3 regions of the Martelella mangrovi genome follow, and region 3 is predicted to be linked to each of the others. Evidence: riboswitches for the same ligand, from Rfam matches in the RefSeq annotation. Region 3 holds a riboswitch; each other region holds the start of a gene.

What was found. A riboswitch is a leader RNA that binds a small molecule or an ion and turns the genes downstream of it on or off. The one in region 3 is predicted to bind thiamine pyrophosphate.
Region 1: linked by a shared signal. The riboswitch ahead of ABID12_RS10255 (ABC transporter permease) and the one ahead of thiM (hydroxyethylthiazole kinase) in region 3 are both predicted to bind thiamine pyrophosphate.
Region 2: linked by a shared signal. The riboswitch ahead of thiE (thiamine phosphate synthase) and the one ahead of thiM (hydroxyethylthiazole kinase) in region 3 are both predicted to bind thiamine pyrophosphate.

The regions. Positions count from the first base shown of each region.
Region 1 is NZ_JBEPLY010000006.1:13,243-23,148, forward strand. Features, by position in the region: gene ABID12_RS10245 (MmgE/PrpD family protein) at 1-270, opposite strand, end outside; gene ABID12_RS10250 (sugar porter family MFS transporter) at 427-1,758, opposite strand; TPP riboswitch at 1,994-2,101, shown strand; gene ABID12_RS10255 (ABC transporter permease) at 2,168-2,923, shown strand; gene ABID12_RS10260 (ABC transporter substrate-binding protein) at 2,955-3,896, shown strand; gene ABID12_RS10265 (hypothetical protein) at 4,073-4,279, shown strand; gene ABID12_RS10270 (aspartate aminotransferase family protein) at 4,328-5,698, opposite strand; gene ABID12_RS10275 (M24 family metallopeptidase) at 6,070-7,248, shown strand; gene argE (acetylornithine deacetylase) at 7,256-8,413, shown strand; gene ABID12_RS10285 (GntR family transcriptional regulator) at 8,410-9,078, shown strand; gene dgcA (N-acetyl-D-Glu racemase DgcA) at 9,439-9,906, opposite strand, start outside.
Region 2 is NZ_JBEPLY010000004.1:254,999-264,904, reverse strand. Features, by position in the region: gene ABID12_RS08060 (TRAP transporter substrate-binding protein) at 1-617, opposite strand, end outside; gene ABID12_RS08055 (TRAP transporter large permease subunit) at 629-2,428, opposite strand; gene thiE (thiamine phosphate synthase) at 2,425-3,087, opposite strand; TPP riboswitch at 3,201-3,303, opposite strand; gene ABID12_RS08045 (HAD family hydrolase) at 3,342-4,019, opposite strand; gene ABID12_RS08040 (sugar-binding transcriptional regulator) at 4,016-4,975, opposite strand; gene ABID12_RS08035 (NAD(P)-dependent alcohol dehydrogenase) at 5,192-6,235, shown strand; gene ABID12_RS08030 (MFS transporter) at 6,364-7,605, shown strand; gene ABID12_RS08025 (PAS domain-containing sensor histidine kinase) at 7,886-9,906, shown strand, end outside.
Region 3 is NZ_JBEPLY010000002.1:16,257-26,162, forward strand. Features, by position in the region: gene ABID12_RS02465 (TonB-dependent hemoglobin/transferrin/lactoferrin family receptor) at 1-495, opposite strand, end outside; gene ABID12_RS02470 (dual specificity protein phosphatase family protein) at 788-1,354, shown strand; gene ABID12_RS02475 (hypothetical protein) at 1,361-1,534, opposite strand; gene ABID12_RS02480 (hypothetical protein) at 1,701-2,060, shown strand; gene ABID12_RS02485 (LysR family transcriptional regulator) at 2,265-3,152, opposite strand; gene ABID12_RS02490 (CoA-acylating methylmalonate-semialdehyde dehydrogenase) at 3,410-4,906, shown strand; gene ABID12_RS02495 (enoyl-CoA hydratase-related protein) at 5,087-5,899, shown strand; TPP riboswitch at 6,005-6,099, shown strand; gene thiM (hydroxyethylthiazole kinase) at 6,149-6,943, shown strand; gene thiE (thiamine phosphate synthase) at 6,940-7,578, shown strand; gene thiD (bifunctional hydroxymethylpyrimidine kinase/phosphomethylpyrimidine kinase) at 7,575-8,375, shown strand; gene ABID12_RS02515 (c-type cytochrome) at 8,499-8,942, shown strand; gene ABID12_RS02520 (cytochrome c) at 9,047-9,906, shown strand, end outside.

The DNA.
Region 1 (9,906 bases), on a different contig from region 3:
AAACCGGGTGTCGGCGGCAAGACCGAAGATCGTTGCGCCGGGGATAAACGGATGAGCGGTTGCCTGCGCCCTTGCGCTGATCGCCGGGCGGCGGGCGATGGAGGCGGCGGCCACGGCGGCATTGTCGATGATCCGGTTGCCGATCATCTCCACCACATCGTCATCAAGCGCTACGGGATCGGCCGCAACAGTGGCGATCTTCCAGGCCAGCTGGTCTTCGCGTTTCAGGTTTTCCGATGATTTGTGGGTGCGCACCGTATGCTCGTGCATGACATCTCCTCCCGCTTAATGCCACCGCCGTTTTGTTCCAGTAGGCGTCAATTGTCCATTGGCGGCAATGCAGCCATTAGTCTTAGGCATTTTGGCGGTCTCACGCAAAACGGCCCGCTCGCGGCGGGCCGTCGATCATCATGCGGTGCGGGCAGATCAGCCTGCTGCAACGGTGCGTTGCTCGATTTCCTCCAGCGTGACGCCCTTGGTCTCCGGCGCTACCGCGATGGCATAGAAAATGCCGATCACGCAGAAACCGGTGAAGATCGCGAAGGTCCCGACAATGCCGATGCCTGCCAGAAGCTCGGGGAACAGCAGGGCGACGACGAAGTTGAAGAACCAGTTGGCGACAGAGGGCAGCGCCATGCCGCGCGGGCGTAGTCTGAGCGGAAACAGCTCCGCCATGTAAAGCCAGGGCAACGGGCCGAGGCTGACGGCAAAGAACGCGATGAAGGCGAAGATCCCGATCATTGCCAGATAGGGCGTCGCGGCGATGTTGATCATGGTTGCAACCGTCACCAGCGCCATGGCGGCCGAGGTTCCGATAAAGCCCATGATCAGCAATTTGCGCCGTCCCATGGATTCAACGAGATACATGGCGACGACCGTCAGCGCGACATTGACCACGCCGATGCCGACAGTTGCCAGAAGATCGGTCGTAGTGCCGGAAAAGCCGGCGTTCTTGAAAATCTCCGGGGCGTAATAAATGATAGCATTGATGCCGGAGAGCTGCTGAAGCACGAACACGATCATCGCGAAACTGGTAATCGGCAGAATGCCCTTTTTCAGGAATGTGCTCCAGGATGGCTTTGCTTCCTCGTCCCTGGCGCTTTCCTTGATTTCGGCGATGATCCCGTCAATCTCTGCGTCGGAGGATTCCGGCTGCAGCCTGGCGATGATGTCGCGGGCCTTGTCGGCATTGGAATTCAGCGTCAGCCAGCGCGGGGTCTCCGGCGAAAGCAGAATGCCAACAAGGGCAATGATCGACGGGAACACGCCGACGCCGATCATCCAGCGCCAGTCGCCGGAACCACCGAAGGCTGCATCCGACATGTAGGAGACCATGATGCCGATGGTGATCATCAACTGGAAGGCGGAGACGATAGTGCCACGAATGCGCGCCGGCGCCACTTCCGCCAGAAACATCGGGGCCGTCATGGCCGATGCGCCGATGCCGACGCCGATCAGAAGGCGGGCCAGCGTCAGGATGTACTGGTTGAAGGCGAGCGCCGAAATCAGCGAGCCGACCAGAAAGATCACGGCGCCGAGGATCAGCATCGGCTTTCGCCCGTAGCGATCGGTGGTGACCATGGCGACGATCGTGCCGCCAACCGCGCCGAGCGGAACGGCGGATGTGATCACCCCTTCCATGAAGGGCGTGATGGTGAAATCCTGTTTGATGAACGGCAATGCGCCGGAGATCACGCCCTGGTCAAAACCGAAGAGCATGCCGAACAGTGCCGCCACGATAACGATGGCGATAAGCATTGGTTTCCTCCGCATTCCACAGGCGTTGCCGGGGTTCCGGCACGCCGTTCAGCTTTCTTCCTTCACCGAACCCTTAGTCTGTTTTTGTGAACGGTAGCTGAAAGTTTTGCTTTTCGCCAATCTTTAGGGCAACTTTAGGATGTAATACACGTAATTAACTCAATTCGGTTGAATTCCTGTCGCCGAAGCATTTGTCGACACCCCTTGACCGGGCCTGCCGACGTGGTCATAGATATGCCCATCCGAGGGGTGCGATCTTCGTGGAAGATGCTGAGATGGCGTTTGCCGAACCCTTGAACCTGATCCGGGTCATGCCGGCGTAGGAACGGAGTTTGGTGTTGAGCGACACGCCCAGAATATCAGCCTGTTTTGTTACGTCCGCTGCCCGGCTGTGCCGGGGAGAGGGGTGTTGAAGCAGAGCCTTTATGCGGTTTTCCGATTTTGTCTGGTGGTTTGCGCCCTGATCCTGCTCTGGCAGGCGGTGGTCATGGTGTTTGCGCTGCCGCGCTATATCCTGCCCGCCCCGCTTTCCGTCGCGGTCAGGCTGTGGAGCGGACACGCCTATCTGTTTGCCGAAGCGCTGGTCACGCTGCGTGAGATCATCGCAGGCTTTGCCGCCGGTGCGCTGTTCGGCGCCGGTGCGGCCTTTCTGCTTGCCGGCTTTCCCCGTTTCGGCCGGCTGGTCTGGCCGGCGCTGGTGGTGCTGCAATCCTTTCCCGTGTTCGTCATCGCGCCCATGCTGGTGCTCTGGTTCGGCTTCGGCATCGCGTCCAAGGTGGTGATGACGACGATCATCGTGTTCTTTCCGGTCGCCTCCAATTTTGCCGACGGCCTTGCCCGCACCGACAGCGCCATCGTCAAGGCCGCGCATCTCGATGGCGCAGGCCACTGGCAACTCCTCTTTCTCATCCGGCTTCCGCTGGCCATGCCGCAGCTTTTCTCCGGCCTGCGCATTGCCGCACCGCTTGCGCCGCTGGGCGCGGTCGTCGGCGAATGGGTTGGCGCTGCCGGCGGTCTCGGCTTCGTCATGGTGCAGGCCAATGCCCGCATGCAGGGCGAGACCGTGTTTGCGGCCATGCTGATCCTGGCGCTGGAAGCCGTTCTGTTTCGAAAGGCGGTGGATCTCGCCGCTCCCTTTTTCACCCGCTGGTCGCCACAGGCATGAGCGGCCGGACTGTCCTGACAAGGAGGAATGAATGCTCAAGAAACTGACCCTGATTGCCGCGCTGACATTGTTGCCCGGCATGGCCGCTGCCAATGACAAGCTCGATGTCATTCTCGAATGGTATGTGAACCCGGACCATGCGCCGCTGGTGGTCGCCCAGCAGCAGGGCTATTTCGAAGATGAAAAACTGGATGTGACACTGGTGCCGCCGGCCGATCCATCCATGGTGCCGCGCATGGTTGCCGCCGGGCGCGCCGATATCGGCGTTCACTACCAGCCGAACCTCTATCTCGACCATGCCGCAGGCATCGACATCAAGCGTTTCGGCACGCTGGTGTCCACACCCCTCAATACGTTGACGGTGATGGCGGATGGTCCGGTGCAGTCGCTTTCCGATCTGAAAGGCAAGAAAATCGGCTTTTCCGTCGCCGGGATCGAGGAGGCGGTCGTCTCCGCCATGCTTGAAAGCACCGGCCTGTCGCGGGATGACATCACCCTTGTCAATGTCAATTTCGCGCTCACCCAGTCGCTTCTTTCCGGCCAGGTGGATGCCACGATCGGCGCGTTCCGCAATTTCGAGCTGACCCAGATGGCCATCGAAGGCGAGGAGGGACGAGCCTTTTTTCCGGAAGAAAACGGCGTTCCGGTCTATGACGAGCTGATCTATGTGACCCGCAGCGAACTGCTCGATGATGACCGTCTGCCGCGTTTTCTCGATGCCGTCGAGAAAGCAACGATCTTCATCACCAATCACCCGGACGAGGCCTGGAGCCTGTTCGCCGAGGCCTATCCCGATCTTGACGACGAGCTGAACCGTGCAGCCTTTGCCGATACCGTCGCTCGCTTTGCCAAGAGCCCGGCGGCCTTCGATGCCGGTCGCTACCAGCGCTTCGGCGCGTTCATGGCGGCAAACGGCTTGATCGAGGAAGCGCCCGCGGTTTCGGAAATTTCGGTTTCGCTTGCGGGGCAATAGTGACGCTGGCCTTAAATCGCCACAAAAGCACGATAGAAGATACGAAAATACCGAAAGGCGGCCGGTGGCCGTCTTTCGCGTTTCGGTCTTTTGTGCATTTTGAAAGACGGGCGGCGTCCTGCTGCCCCAAAGAGACCGATCTCGTAAACGCTCGAGCGCCTCAGGGAGATCGGAACATGAAACTAGCCGGCCTTGTGCTGGTGGTGATCGGCCTTGCCACCTTGACCATACGCTTCGGCCTTTATCACTATCGCGATGTTGCGGGCGATATCGAGGGCAGTCTGCTGACCCCGCTTGCCCATGTCATCCTGCTTTTCGGTGCCATGTTTCTGGCACTGCATCTGGTGCTGCGCCTTGTGCAGCACGTCATCGGTCATCACTGAATATGCTTGCCCCCGGATGCGCCGGGGGCAAGCCTTTCCAAACCCTTGTCAGCCGAGAACCGTCGTCACCGCTTTCTTCGTCGCAGCGACGATCTGGTCGGCTTCTTCGCGCGTCAGGCACAGCGGCGGGGCATAGCCCAGAATGTCGCCTTCCGGCATGGCGCGGGCAATCACACCTTCCGACAGCAGGGCTGCGGCCAGCTTGTAGCCGATCTTTTCTTCCGGATCGAAGAAGGTGCGGGTCTCGCGGTCCTTCACGAACTCCACGGCCAGCAGCATGCCTTCGCCGCGCACATCGCCGACATGGGCGTGCTCGCCCAGCGCATCCTGCATGGCGGCGCGGAAATAGGCACCGGTCTCGCCGGCATTCTTCACCAGACCCAGTTCGTCGATCAGCTTCAGATTGGCGACGCCCGCCGCCGCACCGATCGGGTGCGCGGAATAGGTCCAGCCATGGCCGATCGGGCCGTTTTCATCGGTGCCCTGTTCCAGCACCTTCCACATCTTCTCCGAAACGATGCTGCCGGAAAGCGGCGCATAGGCCGAGGTCAGCCCCTTGGCGATGGTGATGAGATCGGGCTTCAGGTTGAAATGCGCCGAGCCGAACATCGAGCCGAGACGGCCGAAACCGGTAACCACCTCATCGGCAATCAGCAGGATGTCGTGTTTTTCCAGAACGGCGGAGATCGCTTCCCAATAGCCTTCCGGCGGCGGGACAAGGCCGCCGGTGCCTAAAACCGGCTCGCCGATGAAGGCGGCGATGGTATCTGCACCCTCGCGCTCGATGCGGTGTTCGAGTTCCGCAACGCAATAGGCCACGAAATCGGACTCGCTCATCGCCAGGTCCTTGCGGCGGAAATAATAGGGCGCGGTGGTGTGGAACACCTTTTCCAGCGGCAGGTCGAATTTCTTCTGGAAGCCGGGGAGGCCGGTCAGCGAACCGGTCATCAGCCCGGAGCCGTGATAGCCGCGCCAGCGCGAGATAATCTTCTTCTTCTCGGGCCGGCCGAGGATGTTATTGTAGTACCAGACGAGCTTGATATTGGTCTCGTTGGCATCCGACCCCGACAGGCCGAAATAGACCTTGGACATATGCTCCGGCGCGCGGTCCATCACCATCTTTGCCAGATTGATCGCCGCTTCCGTGCTGTGGCCGGCATAGGCGTGGTAATAGGCGAGTTCCCGCGCCTGATCGGCAATCGCCTCGATGATGCTTTCGCGGCCATAGCCGACATTGACGCAGTAAAGCCCGCCGAATGCGTCGAGCAGCTTCTTGCCGTCACGATCCTCGATGAACACGCCCTTGCCCGTCTTGACGATGCGGCTGGCGCTTTCGCCGCGCGCATGCTGGGCGAGATGGGTCGAGGGGTGGAAGAAATTCTCGCGGTCGAAACGGTCGAGCTGGTCGTTTGTGAGCATCATTGTCCTCGTTGGGTTGGAAGGGGCTTGCGCGCGATATTAAAACAATGTTGTATACAACTCTCAATGGGAATGCAAAGCGGAACATCCTGCACGTGAATATCGCGAACCCTCCCCTCTCTTTCTGCGTCATCCTCGGGCTTGACCCGAGGATCCAGCCACTTATGTCGCGAGCGGCGTTGGCGGATGGAACGCGCTGGAAGTGCAGGGCACAAGGAAACGCACCTCCTCTCGCAGGGAGAGGTGATTAGATCCTCGGGTCAAGCCCGAGGATGACGCCGAGATGGGCGGAAAGGCGATGCGTTCAAAACCGGAATTCATTCACGGCGACCTGCTCCTGACAGGTTGTGCACAAATAAAACGAGGGAACCATGCCAGCGCTGCCTTTCTCCCGATCCGAATATGACCGCCGCCTGGCATTGACCCGAAAGGCGATGGACGCCTGGGGCATTGATGTGCTGGTCGTCACGGCACCCGCCGGCATGAACTGGCTGACCGGTTATGACGGCTGGTCGTTTTATGTCGATCAGGCCGTGCTGGTGACGCGGGAGGGCATGCCGTTCTGGTGGGGCCGGCTGATGGATGCCAACGGCGCGCGGCGCACATCCTACATCGATGAGGATCATATCCTCTATTACGCCGACCGGTTTGTGCAGGCTGCCGATTGCCACCCGATGGACGATCTTGCCGACAAGATCAGGGACCTCGGCCATGGCCGGAACCGCATCGGCGTGGAGATGACCGCCTATTACTATTCCGCGGCCGGGCACAAGGCGCTGGTCGAGGGCCTTCCCGATGCGACGATCAAGGACGGTTCGGGTCTCGTCGACTGGCAGCGCGTGGTCAAGTCGGATGAGGAGATCGCCTTCATGCGCAAGGCGGCGAAGATTTCCGACAGGGTGATGTCGCATGCCATGGATATCGCCGAACCGGGCATGAAAAAGAACCGTTTTGTCGGCGAACTGATGAAAACCGCAATCGAAGGAGCCGACGACGCCTGGGGCGATTACCCCGCCATTATGCCGCTTCTGCCATCGGGCCGCGACGCCTCTGCCCCGCACCTGACCTGGAACGCCGATGACTTCCGTATGGGCGAGGCGACGTTTATCGAACAGGCGGGCTGTTATCGCCGCTACCATGCGCCGCTGTCGCGCACCGTCTTTTTCGGCACGCCGCCGGATTACATGAAAGCGGCGGCGGATGCGGCCGTCGCCGGGCTCAATGCAGGGATCGAGGCGGCGCGCGCAGGAAACCGCGCCGGCGATATCGCCGCGGCCATGGAAAGGGAGCTCTGGAAGATCGGTATCGAGCGGCCGAACCGCTGCGGCTATGCCACCGGCCTTGCCTATCCGCCGGACTGGGGCGAGCACACCGTCAGCATCCGCACCAGCGATGATACGCTGTTGAAACCCGGCATGACGCTGCATTTCATGCCGGGTCTGTGGATGGATGACTGGGGGCTTGAAATCACCGAGACCATTCTCATCCGGGAGGATGGCCCCGCCGAAGCGCTCTGCAATATCGAGCGCAAGCTGTTTGTGAAAGGCTGAAGCGCAAATGTTCGAACTTGCCGCCTGCCGCGATATTCTGGCCGATCTGGTCGCCTTTCCCACAGTCTCGTCTGAAAGCAACCTGCCGGTGATCGCCTATATCGCCGACAGGCTGGCCGATGTCGGCGCGCGCGTGGAAATCTTCACCGACGAGACCGGCACCAAGGCCAATCTGTTCGCCTCGCTCGGGCCCGAGATTGCCGGCGGGCTGATGCTCTCCGGCCATACCGATGTGGTGCCGGTCGATGAGCATATGTGGATGAGCGATCCCTTTGAACTTACAGAACGCGATGGCCGGTTTTACGGGCGCGGCGCCTGCGACATGAAAGGCTTCATCGCCTGCTGTCTGGCCCGGCGCGAGGAACTTGCCGCGCTGGCGGAAAAACGGCCGATCCATTTCGCCTTCACCCATGACGAGGAGGTCGGCTGCATCGGCGCAAAGGCGCTGGTTGAGCACCTGAAGGACCGCGAAGTGCGTCCGGGGCTAGCGATCGTCGGCGAGCCGACGCTGATGCGGGTGATCGAAGGGCACAAGGGATGCTGCGAATATACCGTGACCTTTACCGGCCGCTCGGGCCATTCCTCCGCGCCCGATGCAGGGGTCAATGCCGTGGAATATGCCGCGCGCTATATCGCCCGGCTGATGGAACTGCGCGACGGGCTGAAACAGCGCACGCCCGTCGGCTCGCGCTATGATCCGCCCTATGCGACACTCAATGTCGGCGGGCTGGAAGGCGGCATGTCGCATAATGTGATTGCGCCGCGCGCGGTGCTGAAATGGGAGACGCGGCCGGTGGTGGCTGAAGACCTTGGTTATGTGAAACAGGAGATTGCTGAATATTGCCGCACCCGGCTTCTGCCGGAAATGCGCCGGCACACGCCGGAGGCGGGGATCGAGACGGAAGTGATCGGCGAGGCGGCCGCGCTTTTCCCGAAAAACGCCAACAGCGCCCGCGACCTTGCCTTCGCGCTGACCGGGGAAAATCGCGCCGATGTGGTGCCCTTCGGAACGGAGGCCGGGTTTTTTCAGGAAATCGGCATGGATGCCGTGGTCTGCGGGCCGGGCTCGATCGATCAGGCCCACAAGCCCGATGAGTTCATCAGCGCCGAACAGCTCTCCCAGTGCCTGACCATGCTCGACCGGCTTGGGGAGCACTGGACATGAGCGAAGACGCGGTGATCGAAGCGCCGACCGGCCGCGACCGGCTGGAGCAGATCCACGATATCATTCGCGAGCGTATCTGCATGCTCGACTATCCGCCCGGCGAAAAGCTTTCAGAGGCAGCGCTTGCCGAAGAGTTCGGCATGTCGCGCACGCCCTTGCGGCGGGTTCTAGCGCGGCTGGAAGACGAAGGCCTGCTGCAATCGGTCCATGGCGTCGGCACCATCGTCACCGATGTCGACCTTGACGAACTGGCCCAGGTCTATCGCCTGCGCATGGAATTGATGGTGCTGGTGACGAGTCTCGACCCGGTGGCGCTGACGCCGGAACGGATCGAGGAATTCCGGGTGCTGAACGCCCGCGCCGAAGCGCTGCGCCAGGAACCGTCGCCGCGGGCCTTTGCCGCGCTGGATCGCGACATGTTTCTGCAACTTCTGAAACTGACGGAAAACCGGCCGCTGCGGGACGCCAGCGAGCGGCTTTATTTCCGCACCGCCCGCATCTGGCTGCAGGCCATCACCGCATCCGATATCGACCTTGAAAACGAGGCCGAAATCTATTGCCGCGAAACTGCCGATATCCTGACGGCGCTGCGCAGCGACAATCTCGACGCCATCGGCCACATGCGCCGCGCCCACATCTCGATGAGTTTCGCGCGGATGCGTTAGGTCGTCGAATGTAAAAGGGAAAGGCTTTTCTTGATAATCCCGCTCTCACATTCCGTCATGCCGGCCTTGAGCCGGCATCCAGAGCCGCATGGCAGAGGAATTTGAATTGATTATCATGATCTTAGTGGATGATGGGGCAATAGCCACCATCGCAGTGCCGGGACGCCGCAATTGGCCTGCGACGTTTCCCGCGTGGCCCTGGACCCCGGCTCAAGGCCGGGGTGATGGCGTGTTGGGCAGGAGAGCTGGTGAAACCTGCAGTGCTGTATTGGTTTGGCCGAATAGCCAAAGCTCGCGTAGGCGGGCGGGCTTCCCGCGTTTTACTTTTGCAATGATGGCCGCGAAGGGCTGATGGTCTTCCTACCCCCAAAGCGCCGGGTCGACCGGATGCATCACCGAGCCTTCGAAGGTGATTGCCGGTTCGCGGTCTTTTGCGAGCAGAAGCGGGCCGTCGAGATCGACGAACGGGGCGCCGTCTGCGACCAGCATGGCTGGCGCCATGGCCAGCGAGGTGCCGAGCATGCAGCCGGTCATGATCTGGAAGCCGGCTTCCATTGCCGCCTTTTTCAGGAGCAGCGCTTCGGTCAGGCCGCCGGTCTTGTCGATCTTGATGTTGATTGCGTCATATTTGCCCTTGAGGCTTTCAAGAGAAGGGCGGGCATGGCAGCTTTCGTCGGCGCAGACCGGCAGCGGCCGGTCGATATGGGCAAGGGCTTCGTCGTCGCCGGCCGGCAGCGGCTGTTCCACCAGCGCCACGCCGAGGCGGACCAGTTCGGGCGCGAGTTGCTGATAGGTCTCGACTGTCCAGCCTTCATTGGCGTCGACGAT
Region 2 (9,906 bases), on a different contig from region 3:
CCGGTGGCCAGCGCGTTATAGGTTTCGGTAATCGGAATGCCGACGGGAACCGCGCCAAACGCGCTCCACAACCCGGTATGAAGCGGACTGTTGATCACCCTGATCGTGACGCCTTCAAGCCCTTCCGGCCGGGTTACCGGCGTTTTCGTCAGAAGATGGCGGGCGCCGTAGTCGATAAAGCCGCCGACGATGAAGCGCTCATCGGCAAGCGCGCCTTTCAGTTCCGCGCCCACGGGGCCTGCAACCACGCGGCCAAGGTGTTCGGGACTGCGAAACAGGAACGGCAGGTCGAGGATCTGCAATTGCGGCACCCATGACGACAGCGCCGAAACGGTCGAAAGGCTTGCTTGCACGGAACCAAGGCGGATGCTGTCGGCGACCTGTTTTTCCCCGCCCAGCGCGCCATTGGCGACGATGTTGAAGCGAAAACGCCCGGGCAGCCGTTCCTCGGCCTTTTCGGCGATATAGCGCCAGATCCTGGTTTCCGGCTTGTCCTCTCCGAGCAATGAGGCCACGGTCACCGTGGTCTGCGCCAGGGCCGGGCGGGCGATATACGGGGCCGAAAGCGCGGTCAGCGTAGCGGCTTTCAGGAAATGGCGACGGGTGAGGGGCTGCATGACGTTTCCTCTCAGATCAACAGGGTGCAGGTGCAAAGAATGGCGATTGCCGCAAGAAGTGCGGCGAGATAGGGCAGCACCGCGCGAAAAAGCGCGGCCGGGGGAACCTCCGTCACGCCGGCCACCACCAGAACCAGCATGCCGACCGGTGGCGTCAGGCCGCCGATCATCAGCGTGGTGACGATGATCACGCCGAAGGCAATCGGGTCGATGCCCGAGCCGGTGGCAAGCGGCAGCAGAAGGGGGCCGAGAAGCAGGATCGCCGCGCCGATATCGAGAACCAGCCCGGCGCCAAGCAGAACGATGACGGAAAAGGCCAGAACCGCGGCCGGAGAACCGCCGAAAGCGGCAACGGTTGAGGCGATCATGCCGGATACGCCGTCGACGGCCAGCTGAAAGGCAAACGGCCCGGCCGAACCGATGAGAAGGCCGATGGCCGCAGCTTCGGTCGCGGTCTGTCGGAAAACCGAAAAAAGCGCTGTCCGGCGCGTTTTCGAAAAAGCCGCAAGTGCAAGTGTATAGATGGCCGCAAGGGCTGCCGCCTCGGTGGTGGTGACGATGCCGATGCGGATGCCGGCAACCACGATGACGCCGAGCCCGAAGGCGGGGACCGCTGCAAGCAGGGATCGCCGGCGTTCGCCCCTAGCCACCGGTCTGCTGCCGGGCAGATTGCGGGTCGTGAGGTAAATGGCGATGGAGAGAGCCGCCGCCATCACCAGCCCCGCAAACAGCCCGCCGAGAAGCAGCGCGCCCACCGAAAGATCGGTGGCGGCCGCCAGAATCAGGAAGGCGATTGACGGCGGGATGATGTTGTCGAGCACCGACGAGGCGGCAATGATTGCGCCGGAGCGGGCCGGCGGATAGCCATGGCGCACGAGTTCCGGGTGAAAGGTGGTGGCGGAAAACACGGCATTGGCGACCGAAGAGCCGGAGGCTCCGGAAAACAGCGTGCCGGTGGCCAGCACCGTCTGGGCCAGCCCGCCGCGCCGGTGGCCGACCAGTGAGGCGGCGAAGGCCACAAGGTGCCTTGCCGCGCCCGAGGCGGAAAGGGCTGCCCCCGTCAGCAGGAAGAACGGAATGGCGAGCAACAGAAAGTGGGACATGCCGGAAACGGTCGTGGTGACGATGGTTTCCGTTCCAAGATTGCCGCCGAAGGGAATGGCGATCATCGCCGCCGCGATGAAGGCGTGGGCAAGCGGTGCGGCGGCGGCAAGGCCGACTGCTGCCGCAAGCGCGATCGCAATGCTTGCAGGCAGGGCGGTTGTGACGGTGACGTGCAGGCAGGCGTAATAGACTGCGGATGCAAGGGTCGCCGATGCCGCAAGCGGCAGAACCTGCCGTTCGCCGATGCGGCGAAGAACGAGAATGATCGCGAGAAGACCGCCGCCTGCGCCGGTCACCGCAAAACGCACCCATTCGGGAAGGCCGAGTGCCGGCGATGTGCCGCCGATGAGGTTCACGACGCGCGTGCTGCCGAAAATCAGCACAAGAGCCGCCAGCAGGCTGAACGCATCGGCAATGATGCCGGCCAGTTTTTTGGCAGACGGGCCGAAAGGCAGGTCAAGCCGCATGGCAAGCGGCCCGGACAGCGCAAGCGGCGCGGCAAGGGCAATCAGCGCCACATTCAGCCAGATGCCGAGATCTTCCGTTCCGATAACGCCGGTGTGAAACAGATAGCGCAGAACCACGCTGGTCAGCACCACAGCGAGCATCACCGCCAGCACGGCCGCGGCGACCATCGCGAGTGCCGTTTCCAGCCGCGTGGCAAGCTGTGCTGCCCGGGCGTGCAGCGTGCCGGGCTTTTCCGTCATTGTGCCGGGGGTGCGATGGCCGTGTCTACGCTGCGGCGAAGTTCACGGGTTGCGGCTGCAACGTCGGGTGCGTGGAAAATTGCGGAAATCACCGCAATGCCGTCGGCCCCTTCGGCCATCAGCCGTGGCACGTCTTCAAGCTTGATACCGGCAATCGCGCCAACCGGCAGGTCGGGCCGCGCCCGTTTGAGGCCGCGGCGCAGCGCACGAAAGCCGTTGAGGCCCACCGGAGGATCCATATTGATCTTGGAAAGCGTCTGGAAAACACCGCCGATACAGGCGTAATCGACCGGTGCGGCTGCCGCCCTGGCGCCGTCGGAGGCGTTCTTGACCGTGAGCCCGATAATGGCGTCCGGGCCAAGCAGCTTCCGGGCGATCTCCGCCGGCATGTCGTCGCTGCCCAGATGCACCCCGTCGGCCTCGGCCGCAAGGGCCACGTCGACCCGGTCATTGACGACGAAGGGCACACCGGTGGGCGCGAGCGCCGCGCGGATTTGAACGGCGCGTTCGACCATCTGACGGGTTTTGGCGAATTTGTCGCGATACTGGATCAGCGTTGCGCCGTTTTCGGCGGCAAGCCGCGCCAACTCCGCCAGCGGCGCGGCCTCAACCAGACCGGCATCGACAATGGCGTTCAGGCGATAGTCGACCGTTCTCATGGCCGTGCCCCGGCAAGAGTTCCCGGCGAGCAGATGTTACGAATGTCCAACGGCATAGAAAGCGCTCCACGATCATACGAAGACCGGGCAGCGGCGCGGGCGCGAAAACAGGGAACGCAACCATTTTCCGTTCCTACGCCGGTATGACCCGGATCAGGTTCAAGGGTCCGGCGCATTGCCATCTCAGCATCGGATGATGCTCCCCTCGGAATTTCCGTGATTCTGTCGGGCTTTGCGCCCCCTGTCAACAGGCTTCAGACGGCGCCGAATGCGGCTTGCCGGAAACCGGACAGGTCTGTGAGCACGGTGTCGGCGCCTGCGCTCTGAAGCCGTTCGGCATGAAGCGGCCTTACGCCCTCAAGGTGGCCGCCACCGACAAAGCCGACGCAGCGCATCCCGGCGCGGCCGGCGGCAATGACGCCGGCAATCGAGTCTTCAAGCACGACACAGTCGCCGGCCTGCGCGCCGCTCTGTTCGGCGGCGTACAGAAAAACGTCGGGCGCGGGCTTGCCGTGTTCGACCGATTCCGCACTGAAAGCGCGGCCGCGGAAACGGTCGGCAAAGCCGATACAGTCAAGCGCCACTCCCAGCCGTTTGTAGGAGCCGCCGGACGCGATGCAGTAGCCGATGCCGGCCGCATCGAGACTGTCGAGCATGTCCGCGGCACCCGTCATCGGCTGAAGTTCGCGGGCGTAGCGGTCAAACAGCCGCGCATACCAGTCCTTCTGAAACGCGGGCTCAACCGGCTTGCCCGTGCTGTTTTCGACAAAGGCGGTGATCTGTTTGATCGAGGCGCCGAGAAACTTCTCGACCAGCGTATCCCAGTCGACCGTTATCCCGTATTCTTCAAGCGAGGTCTGGAGTTCGGCGAGCGCGATGATTTCGCTGTTGGCGAGCACACCGTCGAAATCGAAAATAACTGTTTTGTTCATGAGGTCCTGGCCAGAATGCGTTCGGCGGTGATGTCGTCGGTCACAAGCGTGGTAACGAGCCCGCGGCGGATGGCGGCGATGATGACGTCGACCTTGTGTGTACCGGCTGCGGCAAGCACCCGTTCGGGAACCTTTTCAAGCGCATCAAGCCGGATGCCGACGGCACAGTCGTTGATGAAGTGGTCGACCTCCCGGCCGTTGTGATCGATAAAATGGCCGACGATATCGCCCACAGCACCTTTTTCGGAAAGGGTCGCCGGTGTGACACTGGACGGCAGTCCGGTGTTCATCAGAACGGACCTGTCGGACAGATCGCCGGCAACCAGAACGGCGAGATCGAGGGTTTTCAGCTTTTCCAGATGCTCGCTGAAAACGGCATCGGAGAGAAACTCCTCCCTGTCTGTGCCGGGCGAGAGGTAGACCGGGGCGGCAAACAGCGAATATCGGGCGCCCAGCCGGTCGGCAAAACCAGAGGCGATCCCGAACGTGTTGAACGATGCGCCCTGCGATGTGCCGCCGATCATCGATATGATTTCGATCTCCGGCAATTGCATGCGCGGCAGATGGGTCATCGCATTTGTCAGCGTCATGCCCCAGGACACCCCGATCCGCTGCCAGCGCGCCTCGCGCAATCCTTTTGCCAGGTAGTTGGCAAGGGCGACCCCTGCGGGGCGCTGATAGTCGTGATTGTCCGCATTGGCCGGCGCCACGATGGCGTCGGCAAGGCCGAAACGGGTCTTCAGGTCTTCCTGCAGGCGCAGGCGCATGACATGTGGCGACTGGATATCGACCCGCACCAGCCCGTCGGCGCGCGCACTTCTGATGGCCTGGTTCACGCGCAGCCGGGTGACCCCCATCAGTGCCGCCACTTCGGACTGGGTCATTTCATTGATGAAATAATGCCAGCAGACCTCGACCAGAAACGCCTCGGTTTCCACACTCGTTTCACTTGCCACCAGGCGCATCCCGTCGCGCGTTTCATACCTGTCCGTCATATGAACCGTTTTCATCTGAAATGCAAATTTGACATTTGTAAATTTACATTTATGTTTTTATTGAAACAAATGTAAATGGCGTGTAATACGCTTTTGTCACGGGGTGTTCCGGCGGGTATCAACCGTTCTGACGCCTTTGCAAGGAGTATGTGTTGTGTCGGAGGAGGTCAAAATAGCATGAAGGCGCTGGTACTGGAGGAAAAGGGTCGACTGAACCTCAGGGAGATCGATCTGCAACAGACACTCGGTCCCGACGATGTCAGCATCCGCGTGCACACCGTCGGCATTTGCGGATCGGATGTGCATTACTATACCCACGGCAAGATTGGCCCCTTCGTGGTCGATGCGCCGATGGTGCTCGGCCATGAGGCCTCCGGCACGGTGGCCGCAGTAGGCGCCAATGTTGGCCACCTGAAACCCGGCGACCGGGTCTGCATGGAGCCCGGCATTCCCGATCCGAATTCGAAGGCGGCAAAGCTCGGCATCTACAATGTCGATCCGGCTGTCCGTTTCTGGGCAACGCCGCCGGTGCACGGATGCCTCGCGCCGGAGGTCGTTCACCCGGCGGCCTACACCTTCAAACTGCCCGATCACGTCACCTTTGCCGAAGGCGCGATGGTCGAGCCCTTCGCCATCGGCATGCAGGCGGCGATGCGGGCTGGCATCAAGCCCGGCGATGTCGCGGTCGTCACCGGCGCCGGCCCGATCGGCATGATGACCGCGCTTGCCGCCCATGCCGGCGGTTGCTCCAGGGTCATCATTGCCGATTTCAGCCAGCCCAAGCTTGATATCATCGGGCGCTATGACGGCATCGAGACCGTTCATCTCGGCGAGACATCGATGGCCGAAGCGGTCGCGCAAAAGACCGGCGGCTGGGGTGCGGATATCGTGTTCGAATGCTCCGGTGCGCCATCGGCCATTCTCGGCGTTTCCGGTCTTGTGGCGCCGGGCGGCACGGTTGTTTTCGTCGGCATGCCGATCGATCCGGTCCCCGTCGATATCGTCGGCCTGCAGGCGCGTGAAGCACGCATCGAAACGGTGTTTCGCTATGCCAATGTCTATGAGCGGGCCATTGCCCTGATTGCCAGTGGCAAGGTCGACCTCAAACCGCTGATTTCCGATACGGTGCCGTTTGAAAAATCGGTGGAAGCCTTCGACCGCGCCGTCGAACAGCGACCGGAGGACGTCAAGCTTCAGATCGTTCTGACGGATGACGCCTGAGGGCGTCGCCGCTCTGCCACATGAAACGTCCTATCAAGGGTCCTGACGTCAGAGTTCAGATATATTCGTTATTCCCGCGTCCTGATCTTTGCTAAGTATCCGGACGGGGAAATACGGGGCAGATCTGAATGGACCAGACGGAAAACCGCGGCATCGACCGCGACATGCTGATCATAATGCTGGCAGGCGGGCTCGTGCTGGCGCTTTCCTTCGGGGTGCGTTCGGTGTTCGGCGGGGTTGTCCTGCCCTTGTCGGATGATCTGTTCGCCGGCCGGATTGAAATCTTCTCGCTGTCGATTGCCATTCAAAACCTCGTCTGGGGGCTGGCGCAGCCGTTTTTCGGCATGCTCGCCGACAAGTTCGGCGACCGGCGGGCACTCTGGCTCGGTTTCCTGTGCTATGGGCTCGGCATGCTGATCTGCGTTTTCGGCACCACGCCCTTTGCCCAGCACATGGGGGCCGGCGTTCTGGTTGGCATGGGCGTTTCGGGCACGGCTTTCGGCACGGTTCTGGCCGTGGTCGGGCGTGCGGCTCCGGCCGAAAAGCGCGGCTTTTACCTCGGCGTCGCATCGGCCATGGGGTCTGCCGGTCAGGCGCTGCTGCCGCTGTTGACGGCCTGGCTGATCAGCTCCTTCGACTGGCGCACCACGCTTCTGGTCGTCACCGCGCTGTTGACGCCGATGGCGCTTGCGATCCCGTTTCTGCACGTCAAGAGCAAGGTTTCCGCAACCCAAAGCGACATCGACCTGCCACAGACCATCCGCCATGCCTTCGGGCATACGAGTTTCGTGATGCTGGCGGCCGGTTTCTTCGTCTGCGGCTTTCACCTTGCCTTCATCACCGCGCATCTGCCCAATTACGTGCAGAATTTCTGCACCGGGACCGGGCTTTCGGCGCCCGAACTCAGGGCGCTCGGCCTGAAGGCGCTGGCGCTTGCCGGCTTTGCCAATATCTTCGGCACGCTGATTGCCGCCCGCCTTGGCAATTTCTTTGCCAAACCGCATGTGCTGGCGGGGATCTATGCGCTCAGGGCCGTTGTCATTCTGGTGTTCATCTGGCTGCCGCTGACGCCGGCTTCGGTGCTGATCTTCGGTCTGGTCATGGGCGGCCTGTGGCTGTCCACCGTGCCGCTGACCAGCGCGCTGATCGTCGTGATGTTCGGTCCGCGCGCCATGGGCACGCTGTTCGGCTTTGTCTTCCTCAGCCATCAGCTCGGCGGTTTTGCCGGTGTGTGGTTTGGCGGAATATGGTTCGACCGCTACGGCAATTACGATCTGATCTGGTATATGGCGATTGCGCTTGGCGTCATTTCGGCCCTGATCCATCTGACTGTGCGCGAACGGGCGGCGCCGGTCATGGCCGGAGCGTGAGGGCCTTAACACTTCCGAAAGCATGTTTACATTAATCTCGGCCCGTCCCTTCCAGCCGGGCGCGGGGCGTTTATTTCTGCGGGACTCTTTTCGCGGATTCGTCAAGCGTCTATGTTTTGAAAGGGGCGATTCGGTCTGTCAACGGCCGGGTCTTCATGACATGTGAACAGCCTCTTGAAGGCGGCCTTTGCGCTTTGCGGCAATTGATCGAGCGCAGCCCGCCGAAAGACAGATGCGGAAGAGACGAATGGAGCGGGGCGGCAAAAGCAACGAGGGCCGGATGATTCGCAAAAGGTGCGGCAAGCGCGCCATTGCGCGATGGCTTGCATCCGGCACGGCACTGTCGCTGTCGGCGGCAAACGCCTTTGCCGCGACGCCTGATGCCCCCATGCTGTCCTCGCGTGAGGTCATGGCGCTGTCTGCCTTTTGCGGCATTCTGGCGGCGACCGTGCTTTCCACGCTCTGGTTCATGCGCCTGCGCGGCCGCACCGAGGCGGAAAACCAGCGGCTTTCGCTTGAGCTGGAAAACCACCGCGAACGCATCGCCAATCTGAAGGCGCTCAACGCCGAGCGCAATCGCCGCATCGTTTTCTGGGAAGGGCCCGATGCCGAACCGGAATTTCTCGGCACCCTGCCGAAAGAGGCCGGTGCGCCCGAAGATGAAGATGCTTTCCTGAATTTCGACGGCTGGCTTTCGCCCGGTAGCACACGCCAGCTCGTGAGCGCGATCTCCGCACTGCGCAAGACGGCCAAGGCGTTTGAAATGCTGGCCGAGGCCCGCAATGGCTATGTGCTGGAAGTTATCGGCGGCACCACGGGCGGGCGCGCCCATGTCCGCTTCGGCGCGCTGGAAAGCGTTCGCGCCGAGCTTGCCGAACTGAAGGTGGAACACAAACGCCAGAAGGCGCTGCTCGATCGCTTCGAGACACTGTTCGAAGCCGTCGACATGCCCTGCTGGCAGCGGGATGCGGACGGTGCGCTGATCTGGGCAAACCGGGCCTATATAAACGCCGTGGAAGGCGGTCAGCGCGAAGACGTCATTGCCGAAAACCGCAGGCTGGTGGGCGCTGCCGTTCAGGAAAAGATCGACGAGGCGGTGCGCTCCGGCACGCGTTTCGATGGCCGCCAGCCAGTGGTGACCGGCGGAAACCGCACCTTCTTCGAACTGAGCGAAGTGCCCAATGGCGACGGCTCCGCCGGCATTGCCCGGGACGTTTCCGAACTGCAAGGCATCGAAGACGCGCTCGAGCAGACGCTTGAAAGCCATGCCGATACGCTCAATCACCTGAATACGGCGGTTGCGATCTTTGACGCCGACCGCCGGATGAAATTCTACAATCAGGCTTTTGAGAAACTCTGGAAGCTCGATATGGGCTTTCTGGAATCCCACCCCGACAATGGCGAGCTGTTCGAGCGCCTGCGCGCCGACGGCAAGCTGCCGGAGCCGCATCTGTGGCGCGAATGGAAAGACAAGGCGCTTTCGGTCTATCGCGCCGTCGAGCCCTATTCCGATCTCTGGTATCTGCCGAGCGGCGAGACGCTGAGCGTGTTCGCCTCCGCCCATCCGCGCGGCGGCACCACCTGGGTGTTTGAAAACCACACCGAGCAGGTGGCGCTGAAAACCCGCTACAACACGCTGGTAAAGGTTCAGGGCGAGACCATCGACCACCTCTCCGAAGGGGTCGCGGTGTTCGGGCCGGATGGCAGGCTGAAACTGTCCAATCCCGCCTTCCTCGCGCTCTGGCGCATCGCCGACAAGGATGCCGAGCCCGGCACCCATATCCGCGCGCTGATGCAGACCTGTGCGGATGATCCGGGTGCTGCCGATGGCTGGAAGCTGTTTGCGCGGATGATCACCTCATTCGACGATGAGCGTGTCTCCCGTCAGGGCCGTCTCGATCTCGCCTCCGGCCTTGTGCTCGATTACGCCGTGACGCCGCTGCCGAATGCGCAGACCATGCTGACCTTCGTCAACAAGACCGACTCGATCAAGGTCGAGCGCGCGCTGACGGAGAAGAACGACGCCCTGCGCAAAGCGGAGGAACTGAAGAACGCCTTCCTCGAACATGTCAGCCACGAACTGCGCACGCCGCTGACCTCGATCATGGGCTTTGCCGAACTGCTGAAGGCGCCGGATACCGGCGCGCTGACGGCGCGCCAGAGCAATTATGTCGATCACATCGCCAATTCCTCCTCGGTGCTGATGACCATCGTCAACGACATGATCGATCTGAAATCGGCCGATGCCGGCATTCTCCAGCTTGAGCTCGACCATATGTCACTCGATGACCTGATCGATTC
Region 3 (9,906 bases):
CGTGCTCAGCACAACCGTGCCACCGAGCGAACCGCTGCCCGAGCGCGAGGAATCGGAACCACGTACGATATCGATGGTCGCAATCGAATCGAAGCTGAAGCTGTCCATGCCGCCATTGGCGTCACGCGCACCGTCATCCAGATAGGGAATCTGGATACCGTCGATGACGGTGGAAACGCGTGGCCCTTGCATGCCGCGAATGTTCACCGATCCGGCATCGTCACCGACGAAGGTGACGCCGGGTTCGAGAATACGGGTAAAATCATCGAAATCGGTGACGATGTTGGCGTCCAGATCGTCCCGCGTCGTTTCGGTGGCAAGCGGTGTGTCCGCGGTCCCTTCCTTGCCCTTGGTCGTCGTTACGTCGACCGGCGCCAGAACCGTGGTTGCATCATTCGTTGTGGCATCCTGCGCAAAGGCAGACTGTGTCAAAACCGCCGACGCGAGTGCAGTGCACGACGCCAGCAATACCGTGCGGGAAATCCCCATACGCATCACCCAATCCTTTTGTTCTCTTGAGAACCTGGCTGGCTGACGCCGGGAAAACCCCGAAACGGACTGGCTGGCTGGGCATTCGGATCCGGCAAAACACCGGATATCTGCGACTACCCGCTATTAAACATGACTTTTATTGTCAACATAAAATGCCTGATTTTCGTCATATTCCTTCATATCAGACCTTAGTGCGACATTATGGGAAACAAAAGCGCTGTTCCATGGGACATGGTTCGGCTATAAATCCAAAGTTGAAAGACGATCGGGCAAAACGCATTCGGAGCAGGAATATATGGGGGCAAAAACCGCGATCAGACGCAGTGCATGGACCGCGGGCGCATTGCTGCTTGGCAGCGGCGTATATCTCGGCGGGCTTCAGCTCACCGGCAATTTCCACGAAGTCCATGCCGGTACGCTCTATCGCTCGGCGCAACCGAGTGCCGGTGCCTTGGCCGACTATGTGAAACGTCATGGCATCAAGACAGTGATCAATCTGCGTGGCGCACATCCTGGTCGCAACTGGTATGATTCCGAGATCGCCGCCAGTGAATCGCTCGGCATCACCCATGTCGATTTTGCCATGTCGGACAGGGTGGAGCTGTCATTCGACCGCAGCATGGAATTGCTGGCCCTGATGCGCGACGCCGAAAAGCCGCTGCTGATCCACTGCAAGGCCGGCGCCGACCGTACGGGACTGGCCTCTGTCCTCTACCTTCAGCAGGTAGCAGGCGTGGACGAGGAACGCGCGGAATGGCAGCTTTCGCCAATCTACGGCCATCTCAACATCCCCTTGACCGGCCCCTACGCCATGGATGAGACATGGGAAAGCCTGGAAAAGGACTTCGGCCTTCCAAGCTGATCGGCTCTAGCCTGCATCAATGACAAACCGGCTGCGCTCTTCCCGAAAACGACGGGTCAGGAAGGCGCGCACCAGTGCAATGCGCGCCAGATTGCCGGTGTCGGGATGCGACAGCAGATAATAGGACCGCCTGAACCGGACTGCCGGCAGGATGCTGACAAGGCCGGAGCTGTCGCGCACCACAAAATCATGCAGGATGCTTAGGCTTGTTCAGACATTTGGAGCCGAGTTGCGCTGAAGAGCCGTTTTACCGAGGTGGAAATTAATCAGGTGATCAATTGCCGTGCTGGCACATCTATGGTCTATGTCGCCCATAACTTTTTGATTCAGAAAGGATGATTGCGCGATGAAAACCTCCGATTTCAAGGCGCTGGCGATTGGTTTGGCTGTTTCGGGAATGATGGCTTCTTCTGTTTTTGCATGGGACCTTGGCGATTTGAGAGGCGTCTACACCAATGCGGATGCGGAACTTGTTTCCAGCTTCGGCTTTTGCGGCAATGGACAGGGTGCAGCCGGAAGCGACGGCTTCATGGTCAACAGGACCTATACCGTAGAAGGCGATCTGGTGAAAATGAATGCTAATGGTCAGTTTGTGTTCACGCTGAGCGCGGATAAAAAAGAGCTTATCCCAGCCGATGACTTCACCAGAGAGTGGGGCGCCGCGGAACCTTATGTCCTTGATACTGAAGCGAAGATCGACTGCTGACTTTTTGAACGAACCACGAATGCGAATTTGTGGAGGTCCGCTTCGGCTGGCCTGTTTTTTTTGATTTCGCGGTTCAACATGAGTGACAAAAAGATCAGAGTCGACGAAGCTCCATTTCTCCACAATGGTCATTTCGATATGTCAGGAGTTGCCCAAATCGAGTATCTCTTGACACCACGCACAAATGCTCGTCTTTGAGCGGCATCATTCGACCATGAAGCGGCGGCGTTCTTCGCGAAACCGCCGTGTCAAAAAGGCGCGCACCAGTGCGATGCGCGCCAGATTGCCGGTATCTGGATGCGACAGCAGATAGTAGGAGCGCCGGAAACGGATTTCGGGCAGGATGCTGACGAGCCCCGGGCTGTCACGCACGACGAAATCATGCAGGATGCCGATGCCGATGCCGGCGCGCACGGCCTCGATCTGCCCGGCAACACCGGCACAGCGGAACAGTCGGCCCGCCGAGCGGCCGAGATGATTGGCATAATTCAGCGACGAGGCATAGGCGTAGTCCTCCACCCCCGTCACCGCGACATGACCGGCAAGCGCGTGCTCATCCTCCGGTGTGCCGAAACGGTCGAGGTAGGAACGCGCCGCATAAACACCGAGCGTATAATCCGTCAGTTTCGACACGACCAGCCGCCCCTCTTCCGGCGGATCGAGCGTGATCGCCAGATCCGCCTCCCGTTTCGACAGCGAGAATGTGCGCGGCAGCGGCACGAGCTCGATGATCAGTCCGGGGTGTTCTTCCTGCAAACGGCCGAGTTCACCGGCGAGGAAATAGGTTCCCAGACCATCCGGCGCGCCGACCCTGACGGTTCCGGCAAGGCTTGCACCGCGCGCCCGCGTATCCTCCGCAACCCCGAGGATTTCCGTTTCCACCCGCTCGGCAACCGACAGCAGACGCTCGCCGGCCTCCGTCAGCGTCGAGCCTGCCGGCGTGCGTTCGAACAGCGGTTCGCCGAGCGTATTTTCAAGAGCGTTGAGACGGCGCGACACCGTGGCGTGGTTGAGCCCGAGCGCCTGGGCGGCAGCCAGGATCTGTCCACGCCTTGCCACGGCGAGAAAAATACGCAGGTGATCCCAGTCCATGGCTATCCTTTAATTTCCGCACAACGGATTTGTAAACTATCCTGTTTCTTTGCAAAAATTAATAGACGAGAGTGTGCAAATCATTTGAACGCGAGAGCGACCCCATGGTCACCAACGGCTCTTCCTTGCGTCACCCTCGGGCTTGACCCGAGGGTCCATACGGCTTCGTTCCGTGCTATCGGATCCTCGGGTCAAGCCCGAGGATGACGCAGAAGAGAGCGGTTGGGCCTGTCGCCCGGAACAACGGAGGAAACACGATGAAATCCATCCAGCACTTTATCGGCGGCAAGGTGGTGGCCGGGTCCGGCACCCGCAGCGTACCGACCTACAATCCGGCAACGGGCGAACAGAGCGGCGAACTGTCGCTCGCAAGCCCGGCCGATGTCCGCACCGCCGTCGAAACCGCAAAAGCGGCCTTTCCCGGCTGGGCGGAGACCACGCCGCTGCGCCGCGCCCGCATCCTCAACAGGTTCCTCGGCATTCTCGAGGACCGCACCGCCGAGCTTGCCGCCGTCATCACTGCCGAGCACGGCAAGGTGATTTCCGATGCCATGGGCGAAATCCAGCGCGGCATGGAAGTGGTGGAATTCGCCACCGCCGCGCCGCAGCTTCTGAAGGGCGAATATACCGAAAATGTCGGCACCGCCGTCGACAGCTGGTCGATGCGCCAGCCGCTCGGCGTCGTTGCCGGCATCACCCCGTTCAACTTTCCGGCCATGGTGCCGATGTGGATGTTCCCGGTGGCGCTGGCCTGCGGCAATTGCTTCATTCTGAAGCCGTCTGAGCGTGACCCGTCCGCAGCACTGCTGATTGCCGAATGGCTGAAGGAAGCAGGCCTGCCCGACGGCGTCTTCAACGTCGTCCAGGGCGACAAGGAAGCCGTCGACGCGATCCTCGCCGATCCCGATATCGAAGCCGTCAGCTTCGTCGGCTCAACGCCGATCGCGCGCTATATCTACACCACGGCAACGGCGGCCGGCAAACGTTGCCAGGCGCTGGGCGGGGCCAAGAACCACATGATCGTGATGCCCGATGCCGACATGGATCAGGCTGCCGACGCGCTGATGGGCGCAGCCTACGGTTCTGCCGGCGAGCGCTGCATGGCAATCTCCGTTGCCGTTCCGGTGGGCAAAGAGACCGCCGACCGGCTGATCGAAAAGCTCAAACCCCGCATTTCCGCACTCAAGGTCGGCCCCGGCACCGATCCCGAAGCAGATATGGGGCCGGTGGTCACCGCAGCGGCCCGCGACAAGGTTCTCGGCTATATCGATTCGGGCGTCGAAGAGGGCGCCGATCTCGTTGTCGATGGCCGTAACCTGAAACTGCAGGGCTATGAAAACGGCTATTTCGTCGGCGCGACGCTGTTCGATCGGGTCACGACCGACATGAAAATCTACAAGGAAGAGATTTTCGGTCCGGTTCTCTCCGTTGCCCGCGCTTCAAGCTATGACGAAGCGGCGCAGTGGATTAACGACCACGAATTCGGCAACGGTACGGCAATCTTCACCCGCGATGGCGATGCCGCACGCGAATTCGCCCACAAGATCAGGGTCGGCATGGTCGGCATCAACGTGCCGATCCCGGTCCCGATGGCATTCCACTCCTTCGGCGGCTGGAAGGCGTCGCTGTTCGGCGATCACCACATGCATGGGCCGGAAGGCGTGCGCTTCTATACCCGGATGAAGACCATCACCAGCCGCTGGCCCAAGGGCATCCGCTCGGGCGCGGAATTCTCCATGCCGACGATGAAATAGACCGGCGCACGACCGCCATGATTTCACTCCACCCCGGCAGGGCGACCTGCCGGGGTTTTTCGTTGCGGCGGCTGGTTGTCTTCGACGTCCGCAAACAGGCGTCATCCCAACGCGTAATTTCGACAAAATCATCCTTTAGTTGCATCTACCCCCTTTCGTCACGACTAAGGAGAACGACGGATGGACAAGATCGATTTTCGCTTCGAAGACAAGGTTGCCACGATTACAATCGATAACCCGTGTACCCGCAACGCCTTCGATGCGGAGATGTCGAAGGCCGTGATCTCCTGCCTCGAACAGGCAGAGAAACTGGGCGTGCGGGTCGTGGTGATCAAGGCACAGACCTCGCACGGCATCTTTTCCGCAGGCCATGACCTGAATGAATACAGGCCTGACGATGACCTTGCGGATGATCCGATATTTGCCATGTTCGAGGCGATTTACGCCTCCCCGCTTCCGGTGATCGCGCAGGTCGAGGGCACGGTCTATGCCGGTGCGCTCTGGCTGCTGCTGGCCGCCGACCTTGTCTATGCGCTCAAGACCGCAAGTGTCGTCATGACCGCAAACAGGCTGGGCATTCCCTTCAATCCGAAAGACTACAGCCGGTTTCTGTCGGTTGCCGGCCTTCATTCCATCAAGGAACTGTTTCTGACGGCCGCTCCGATGAATGCAGAGGATGCCCGCTGCGCCGGTATCTTCAACGATATTTTCGAAACACCGGTGGCCCTTGACCGGCGTATCGGCGCGGTGGCGAACCGCATTGCCCGATGCACACCCCAAGGCATCGCCAACACCAAGCTGCAGCTCAACCAGTTGGCCAGCGCCGTGCCGCTGAGCGATGAACAGACGGCCGGCATCGCCTGCAAGCGCGCGGAACTGCTGAAAGATCCCGCGCTTCTCACCCGCACGCAAACACTGATGACCCATCTTCACGGGGCTTCGGGCAAAAAACACGGCCCACTCCCCCATCCCACGCAGATACGCGACAGGTGACGGGATCCGCAGGGAATTCGCGGTGAATCAAAGGCGTCAATAAAAATTCCCATCGACCTGCAACGCCCCTTATCGGGGCGTTTTTTTCTGATATAACAACGCCATCAAGAGCGACGGGGGCGTCCGCTGCAGCGGGCTGAGAAGCACCCTTGGAACCTGATCCGGATCATACCGGCGGAGGGAGTCACTCGGGCCTTCCGTTGTTCTGGTCCGTCCGGCTTTTCCGCCACAACTGAAAGGGAAACCGGAATGACAGACACCGCGACCATTCTCAAAGAAATGCGCGAAAAGGCGCCGCTGGTGCAGTGCATCACCAATTACGTGGCGATGAATGTCGCCGCCAATGTGCTGCTTTCAGCCGGCGCCTCCCCGGCCATGGTGCATTGCGAGGAAGAAGCCGGCGAGTTCGCCGGACTGGCCTCCGCACTCACCGTCAATATCGGCACGCTGTCACCCCTGTGGATCGGCGGCATGAAGGCCGCTATCGACGGCGCTACGGCCAAGGGCACGCCCTGGGTTTTTGATCCTGTTGCCCATTTTGCAACGGATTTTCGCAGAAACGCCGCCCGCGAGCTGCTTGAGCGCGGACCGACGATCCTGCGCGGCAACGCCTCGGAAATCCTGGCCTTTTCCGGCGCGACAGGCGGCGGCAAGGGCGTGGATGCCGGTGACAGCGTGGAAGCGGCGGAGGAAACCGCCCGCCGGCTGGCCTCCGAGCGCACCATGGTGGTGGCCGTCACCGGCGAAAACGACTTTGTCACCGATGGCACCCGCAGCGCACGCATTCACGGCGGTTCCCCGATCATGCCGAAGGTGACGGCGCTTGGCTGCGCGCTGACCTGCCTTGTCGGCGCGTTTGCGGGCGCCCGGCCGGACGACCCGTTTTCTGCAACCGTGGCCGCCCTGTCCTTCTATGCGGTCGCCGGCAGCCATGCGCATGACATCGCTGAGGGCCCCGGCACTTTCGCTGTCCACTTTCTCGATCAGCTCGCATCGCTGACGCCGGCGGAACTTGAAGCCGAGGCAAGGATTACCCTTCCATGAGACCGGTTTTCGACCTTTCGCTTTATCTTGTGCTCGATCCCGTGCTTTGCAGCACCCTCGGCATGACAGAAACAACCCGGCAGGCCGTGCGCGGCGGCGCAACCATGGTTCAGCTTCGGATGAAGGATGCCACGACCTCAGAACGGATTGCAGCCGGACGCAAGCTGCAGCAGGTTCTGGCCGGCACGGATGCCCGCCTGATCGTCAATGACGATGTCGATGCAGCAATCGCGCTTGGCGCAGACGGTGTCCATGTCGGTCAGTCAGACGACGACCCGATCGCCGTGCGCGAAAAAATCGGGCCGAACATGCTGCTCGGGCTTTCGATCGACAGCCGTGAGGCCGCACGGCGTTTCAACCCGGCCCCGCTGGATTATATCGGCGCAGGCCCGGTTTTCGCGACCCGCACAAAGCCCGGCCATGCCGCCCCGCTCGGATTTGACGGGCTTGCCGAAGTGGCAGGGCGGTCCGATCTTCCGGTCGTGGCCATCGGCGGGTTGAAAGCCGAGCACATACCGGCCACATTTCAGGCCGGTGCAGATGGCATCGCCGTCGTCTCGGCGATCTGCGGACAACCCGATCCCCATCACGCAGCGGTGGCCCTTTCAGCGGCCATCGGGAAGGCAAAGACATGATTGCGAATATTCTTTCAATCGCCGGTTCCGACCCGTCGGGCGGCGCCGGCATTCAGGCCGACCTCAAGACCTTTTCCGCGCGCGGCACCTATGGCATGGCCGCCATGACGGCGCTGACGGCGCAAAACACCCGTGGCGTGACCGGCGTGCATGAGGTGCCCTCAGCCTTCGTCTCCGAACAGATCACCGCAATCTTCGACGATGTTTCCGTCAGCGCGATCAAGATCGGCATGATCGCCAATGCCAATATCGCCGTTACCATCGCCGACTGCCTGCGCCACCATGTCGAGGTCCCGGTGGTGCTCGACCCTGTGATGGTGGCCAAGGGCGGCCACCGGCTCCTGCCGGAAGATGCGGTCGAGGCATTGAAGGAGCATCTGCTGCCGCTCGCCGCGCTCCTGACGCCGAACCTGCCGGAAGCGGCAGCCCTGCTGGACGAAGACGTCGCCACCGATCGCGACACGATGATCGCCCAGGCCCAGGCGCTGCGCGGTCTCGGGCCACAGGCCGTGCTGCTGAAAGGCGGACATCTGGACGGCGAAGACTGCCCCGATCTGCTGGTGACCGCAGAGGGCCATCAATGGCTTGAAGGCAAGCGCATCGAAACGGAAAACACCCATGGCACGGGCTGCACGCTCTCAAGTGCGATCGCCGCCGAAATCGGCAAGGGGCTTTCGCTTAGTGATGCGGCCACAGAGGCCAAAACCTATGTGGCCGACGCCATCGCCGCATCAGACGCGCTTGCCGTCGGCTCAGGCCACGGCCCGACCCACCATTTCCACGCCTTCTGGCCGTGATTTCAACACAGAGTGGTGGTTAACACTCAGCCACACCCATTTGAACGCCAACAATATCCTCTTCCCATTGGTTTCCTGCCGGCAGCACAGTATAGTGCCGGCAGGAAGAGAAGGAGGAACCGAATGAAGAAGCAGTTTTTGATTGCAGGCGCATTGTCGCTCTGTCTGGGCGCGGGCACCGTGATGGCACAGGATGCTCCGCAAATGCTTCGCCAGGACGACATGAAAGCCATCGGACAGGCCATGGGCCAGTTGGGCGCCATCGCCAAGGGCCAGAAGGCTTATGACCCGGTCGTCGTCGAGGGCGCTCTTTCATCGATTGCAACGCATGCGACCGACTTCCCGACGCATTTCCCCGAAGATTCGAAAACCGGAAACGATAGCGAGGCAAGTCCGGCGATCTGGGAAAACATGGACGACTTCACCGCCCGCTCTGAAAAACTTGCAAGCGATGCAAACGCACTGCTGGCCGATCTGCCTGCCGATCAGGCCGCCGTCGGCCAGGCGATGCGGACGCTCGGCGCAAACTGCGGCGCCTGTCACGAAATCTATCGCGTCAAGAACTGACGAACGCCGCCGCCTGGCCGATTTCACCGGTGGCGGGCGGTTTGTGAGGGAGCCAGAGCGTGAAGCGCATTACCATCGGGGTTCTGATCGTTGCCGCCCTGTTCATGGGGGCAGCGTTTGTGGTTGCGTTGACGCCGCCGAAGCTTGATCCGGACGACCTTCGCAACATTGCCGGGGCCAATGTCCAGAACGGCGAGAAGGTGTTCTGGGCAAGCGGATGTGCCGGCTGCCATGCCGCACCGGGCGCCACGGGTGACGACAGGCTGGTTCTGGCCGGCGGCCTGGGGCTCGACAGCCATTACGGCACGTTCCATGCGCCCAACATCTCCCCCGACAAGGAACACGGGATTGGCGACTGGAGCTTCTACGAATTCGCCAACGCGATGAAGAAAGGCATTGGCCGGCACGGTGAAAACCTCTATCCGTCCCTGCCCTACACATCCTATGTCCGCATGAACAATCAGGACATCAGGGACCTTCACGCTTTCCTCATGACGCTGCCCGAAAGCAGTGCACCGAGCAAACCGCACGACATCACCTTTCCCTTCAATATCCGGCTGTCGGTTTCCTTCTGGAAGCTGCTCTATTTTGACAGTGAATCACCGGCACAGCTGGAGAACGCCGCACCGGATGTGCTGCGCGGGCAGTATCTCGTCGAAGGCCCTGCCCATTGCGGGGAGTGCCACACACCGCGCAACCTGTTCGGCGGACTGAAATATGACCACTGGCTGGAAGGCGGGCCCAATCCGGAGGGCGGCGACGGCATTGTGCCCGATATCACACCAGGCTCCGGCGATATCGGCGACTGGACGGCAAGCGAAATCGCCGACTATCTCGAAACCGGCTTTACGCCCGATTACGACACGGTCGGCGGTTCGATGGTGGAGGTGCAGAAGAATATTTCGCATCTGTCACGCGCCGATCTGGAAGCGATCGGCGCGTATCTGAAAGCCATTCCGGCAAA